Linked DNA regions of Ammoniphilus sp. CFH 90114. The protein of the gene in region 1 interacts with the protein of each later gene in a pairwise test. Links are inferred from orthologs where the notes say so. Each region holds a gene or a part of one and is shown in the gene's direction. Other genes may lie near its edges.

Region 1 (2,876 bases):
ACCATATACTGATAGAGAAGTATATTTATAGGGGTGAAGCCGTTGGTAGAAACGTTGGAAACGGTCATACGCTTTGCGTTGCAAATCTACACATTTATGATTTTCGGATACATTCTTATGTCCTGGATACCACAATTGAGAGATTCAGCTTTAGGAGATTTTCTGAGCAGGGTCGTAGAGCCTTACTTGCGTCCATTTAAACAGATTATTCCACCTATCGGAATGTTGGATATTTCCCCCATCGTAGCACTTTTTACTTTGTATTTCGCAGAAGAGGGAATGATTTACCTTCTATATCTATTATTAACGTAAGGACTTAACAAAAATGAGTTTGTATGAGCATTTTAGGCCAGAAGAAAGACCCTTCATCGAACGAGCAATAGATTGGCTAGAACAAGTAGACCAGCAACACCATCACCGTCGTACGGATTTTTTGGATCCCAGGCAGATATATATTCTACGGAACTTGTCTAGCCGATTTCAGAATCTAACGTTATCTTCTTTTGGTGGTTATGCTTCTGCGGAGAGGTGCCGAGTCTTGATTCATCAGGACTACTGGTTGCCAGAGGAAGAAGATTACTCCCTAGTGGCTTTTGAAGTAACAAGTCCATCCCCAGGTTTTGGTCAATTGAAACATAAGGACTTCTTGGGTTCATTGACAGGGATTGGATTGAAACGGGACAAGTATGGAGATATTCTTGTTCATTCTGACTCCGCCCAGCTTATTGTAGCTGCAGAGATTGCTGATTATGTTCGATTGCAATTAAACCAAGTCCATCGGTTATCCGTATCCTTAGAACAGATAAGGCTGGGTGAGATTACTCCACTCATTGAAGAATGGAAGGCGACTCATCTCACTGTTTCATCTACGCGAGCGGATGTAGTAGCTGGTGACGTGTTTCGCCTCTCCCGATCTAAGATCCTTCCTCCGATCCGTGCAGGTCATCTGAAGGTGAATTGGATGGTAGTAGATAGCCCTTCCTTCCAGATTAGAGAAGGTGACATCGTATCTTTAAGAGGTTATGGAAGGTTTAAGGTGTTGAAAGAAGAAGGAATGACACGAAAAGGAAATATACGATTAGAAATTGGTCTGCTTTTGAATTGAAACTTTTGCGGAGGTGTACGAGGTGGCATTGACTCCATTAGATATTCATAATAAGGAATTTAGTAAAGCCTTTCGTGGGTATGATGAAGATGAAGTAAACGAGTTTCTGGATCAAATTATTAAAGATATGGAGATCTTAATTAAAGAAAAGCGCGAATTAGAAGAAAAAGTAGGTGCCATTACGGAGCGCTTAAATCATTTCACGAATATAGAAGAAACCTTGAGTAAGTCCATTCTCGTTGCTCAAGAAACGGCTGAAGAAGTAAAAAATAATGCTCGGAAAGAATCGCAACTGATTATCAAGGAAGCTGAGAAAAATGCGGATCGAATTATTAATGAAGCATTATCAAAATCTCGAAAAGTAGTAATGGAGATAGAGGAATTAAAGAAAAAAGCGGCCGTTTACCGTATCCGATTCCGCAGCTTGTTAGAAGCACAGTTAGAGATGCTAGATAGCGGGGACTGGGAAAGGTTCGAGAAAATAGAAGAAGAACTTATTTCGGAAAAAGAGTAAGACTTGAACTGGAGTAGGATTAGAGTTATAATTGTCTAAATCTTTTTCTCCTGTTAACCAAAAGCAGGAGCCTTCTTCATGGAATGAAGAAGGCTTTTGCTCGTCTATGACTTATGTTTAGTAATGTTTGTCTAATTCCTTATTTTTTCTACAATAATGTAGATATCAACTTTTTGTAGGAGTGAAGCCGGTATGGATTATAGTAAGACACTGAATTTACCCAAGACAGATTTTCCCATGCGTGGAAATCTGCCTACTCGTGAGCCTGAGATGCAGGCTTGGTGGGATGAAATAGATATTTATAGTAAAGTGCAGGAACGGACAGCCGGCAGACCTAAGTTTATCCTTCATGATGGGCCTCCATATGCCAACGGAGATATTCATATTGGACATGCTTTAAATAAAGTGATAAAGGATATGATTGTCCGATACAAGTCCATGAACGGATTTGATGCACCTTATGTTCCAGGTTGGGATACGCACGGCTTGCCTATTGAGCATGCCATCATTAAGAATGAAAAAATTGACCGTCATAAGGTAGGGACAGCAGAATTCAGAGAGCGTTGTGCGGAGTATGCTTACTCCTATATTGACAGGCAGCGTGGACAGTTTATGCGCTTGGGTGTTAGAGGAGACTGGCAGAATCCATATATTACATTAAAGCCAGAATACGAAGCAAGACAGATTCGTGTCTTTGGTGAAATGGCCAAAAAAGGCTATATCTATAAAGGGTTAAAAGCTGTATACTGGTCCCCTTCATCTGAAACGGCTTTAGCTGAAGCTGAAATTGAGTACCAAGATAAGCGTTCCGCTTCCATTTATGTTAAATTCCCGGTAGTGGATGGAAAAGGAAAGCTAGAAGAGAATATGAAGGTGGTCATCTGGACGACCACACCATGGACGATTCCTGCGAATCTTGCTATTGCCATTAACCCAGAACTGGAATATGCGGTTGTCGAAGCAGCAGGTGAACAATTGGTACTGGCTTCTGGTTTAGTTGAAGCGGTAGCGAAAACGGTAGGATGGGAAGAGTATACGGTAGTAAAAACCTTTAAGGGTGAAGAGTTGGAGGGTGTTGTTTGTCATCATCCATTCTATGACCGTACTTCTCCATTATTGCTTGGAGACCATGTTACCTTGGATGCAGGGACCGGTTGTGTACACACAGCACCTGGACATGGTGAAGAAGACTTTAATTTAGGACAGAAGTATGGGCTGGCTGTTCTCTGCCCAGTTGATGATAAAGGTAACTTTACG
Region 2 (2,998 bases), 260 kb from region 1 along the record:
TAAGTATCGCTCCGTATATCGAATTCTTCATGGCTACTTGAGCATAATCCAATCCTTGCAAAGTGGCGGCTAAAGGCCCTTGAAAATAAAGAAAGAGGCAAAATGGGACCATGAGCTTCATGATACTTCCTACTTCTGCAGACCCATAGATCACTTCAGATAGCGGCTCGGCAAAAATATAAAGAATGACAGTGAAGGGGGCCCCAATAACAAGAGCAAGGCGCAGGGACTGATGGATTCGTCGATGGACCATCGCCCAATTTTTTTGAGCATGAGCTTCAGCCACAGCAGGAACAAGGGATACCGCAAGAGAATAAGTAAAGAAAGTAGGGAAGGTAAGCAGAGGAATGGCCATTCCTTGCAGTTGCCCATAGTAGGTGGTTGCTGCAGCGGTTGCCAGACCCGCAATGGCAAGGCTTTGTGCTACAATGATCGGTTCGATCCAGAAGGTTAAGGAACCGATTAACCGTCCAGAAGTCACCGGTAGAGCAATCCGAAGAAGTCCCTTCCAGGTTTCTGCATGACGTTTAATTGCTTGGTTGAGCCTAGAACCGGCCCAGATCTGTCTCATCTTAGTCCCCCTGAAGTGCATGACGAGGGCGATCATTCCTGCAAACTCGCCAATAACGACTCCTACCATAGCCGCAGCGGCCGCATACTCCACACCCATCGGTAGGAAGTAGGACGCAAGTAGGAGAACGGTAAATATTCTTATTACTTGCTCAATAATTTGAGAACTTGCCGTAGGAGTCATGTTTTGTTTTCCTTGGAAGTATCCTCGAATAACAGAGGAGATAGCGACTATTGGTACAATGGGGGCAATCCCAATGAGGGAGTAATAGGCCCTAGTATCAGTTAATAAGTATCGAGAAATCATAGGTGCCCCGAGAATCATGGCTGTTGTAAAGATAACGCTAAGAATCGTTACGAGAAATAGAGAAATCTTAAGAATAGCCTTAACCTTTTTGTGATCATTCTGAGCGGTGGCTTCGGCGACCAATTTAGAGATAGCAATAGGTAAACCGAACTGGGTTAAGGTAATGACAAGATATAAAGTGGGTACAGCCATTTGATATAATCCCATACCCTCTGCTCCGATGATCCGTGACAGGAAGATGCGATTAATGAATCCAAGTAATTTAGTCAATAATCCGGCTGCAACAAGTATGAGAGTCCCTTGTAAAAAGGTTTGCTTTTTCGTGGGCATTACCCTGATTTCCTTTCTGTGGCTTAAATAGCACCAATTTTTTCTGCTTACATAAAATAGATATGCATGTACAAATAGGACATGACTTGAATGTTGAATAAATATATAACTTGTTCTTCTTGTCATAAAAAAAGATCCTTTTAGGGAGAGGTCACGAAAAATGGAGAATTCGTTAACATTAGAAGACTTAAAAAAACAAATGTCGCAAGTATGCAGGAGTAAGGCTGAAGAATTTCAAATGTTAGGTTATGAAAACGTGACACCAGAAGAGATATGGGAGTGCGTATCGAGTGCGTATAAGAAAGAAATTCCTCTCATCCATCGCATTGTTAACGATATCTTGTCCCTGAAAGTGACAAAATTTATGAATTGGATGACGATGAAAGTTTACCGGGGAGAATTTGAGTAAAGGAGGAGCAGCCCTAGGGTTGCTCTTCTTTTTTCTGCCTAATTTGAGATTTAATGACCTGAATTGACATGCATTTGAAGCGATGCGTATAATAGCACTATTGGAGAGAAATAGCTTCAGACAGGACAAGCCTGTGTATTACGCTAACACAGGCAACAAGTTAAAGGAGGAAAACAACGCTCATGATAAAATGGAGCCGGATTATAGCCTTTCTTCTAGTAGTAGGGTTGACCTTCGGCATCATCGGTGCAACCGCAACAGGAGTAGTCAAAGGGGTTACCCTCGGACTTGATCTTCGTGGAGGGTTTGAGATTCTGTATGAGGTAAAGCCGATACAGGAAGGACAAGAATTAAACAAGGATACATTGACGGATACAGTATCCGCTATTATGAAAAGAATTAATATTATTGGAGTATCGGAACCCGAAGTTTCTATTGAAGGGAATGACCGAATCCGTGTTAAGCTTGCAGGAGTGACGAACCAGGAGGACGCTCGTAGACTTCTAGGGACCCCTGCCAAACTTTCTTTTGTAAGTATGACTGGGGAAGAATTAATGACAGGTAATGATCTGGCGGAAGGCGGTGCCTCTGTTCAGTATGATGAAGTGAAACGCCCTTATATTGCCCTTAAATTAAAAGATGCAGAGCAATTTAGACAAATTACAGAAGAACACTTAGGTAAGCCAATCAGTATTGTGTTGGATGAAGATGTTCTTACTAGCCCTGTCGTTCAAAGTGTTATTTCTGGAGGAGTAGCTTCTATCACTGGAAACTATACGGTACAGGAAGCCACTGAACTTTCAGCTATTTTAAACGCTGGAGCCCTTCCTGTTGAGATGAAGGAGCTATATTCCAATAGCGTTGGAGCCAAACTGGGTCAAGAATCTCTGGAAAAAGGAATTTATGCCAGCGGAATTGGTGTGGCGTTAATTTTTGCCTTTATGTTTTTCTACTATCGTTGGCCAGGCGTTATCGCTATTATAACTCTAATCGCATATATGTATCTGTTGCTTCTCGTACAGAACCTATTGAATGCAACATTAACTTTACCAGGTATTGCTGCTTTTATTTTGACAGTAGGTATGGCAGTAGATGCCAATATTATTACCTATGAACGTATTAAAGAAGAACTTCGATCAGGCAAGACGCTTCTTTCTGCCGTTCGTGCGGGTCAGAGACGTTCTCTGTCTACGATCTTAGATGCCAATATTACGACTATGATAGCAGGGGCAGTCATGTTCTATTTCGGGACAAGCGCTGTTCAAGGATTTGCTGTTACTCTTATGATCGGTATCGTTCTTACGATAATTACAGCAGTGTTCGGAACTCGCTTATTGTTGGCCATCTGGGTACGCTCCAATGCCTTACGTAAGCCTTGGTAT

Evidence for each region. The genes of interacting proteins can lie anywhere in the genome.
Region 2: the proteins of EIZ39_RS02095 (region 1) and EIZ39_RS00615 interact in binary tests that used the Bacillus subtilis proteins (3 or more experiments, as listed by UniProt). The link is inferred for Ammoniphilus sp. CFH 90114 from one-to-one orthologs.

What each region holds. Positions count from the first base shown.
Region 1 is NZ_SDLI01000001.1:385,889-388,764, forward strand. The notes cover bases 7-2,873. They hold EIZ39_RS02095 (DivIVA domain-containing protein), read left to right. Parts: upstream 7-1,127; coding sequence 1,128-1,619; downstream 1,620-2,873. Other genes in these bases: EIZ39_RS02085 (YggT family protein), read left to right, coding at 43-312; EIZ39_RS02090 (YlmH family RNA-binding protein), read left to right, coding at 326-1,105; ileS (isoleucine--tRNA ligase), read left to right, coding at 1,812-2,873. Also shown: more of ileS, read left to right, coding at 2,874-2,876. UniProt on the Bacillus subtilis protein: May act as a pilot protein, directing MinCD to the polar septation sites or by inhibiting MinCD at the midcell site of division. Required for polar localization of the chromosome during sporulation.
Region 2 is NZ_SDLI01000001.1:124,287-127,284, forward strand. Bases 3-2,991 are described here. They hold EIZ39_RS00615 (post-transcriptional regulator), read left to right. Parts: upstream 3-1,367; coding sequence 1,368-1,616; downstream 1,617-2,991. Other genes in these bases: spoVB (stage V sporulation protein B), read right to left, coding at 3-1,207. In the rest of the region: more of spoVB, read right to left, coding at 1-2. UniProt on the Bacillus subtilis protein: Required for post-transcription initiation control of the comE operon. Promotes the accumulation of its target comE mRNA to septal and polar sites.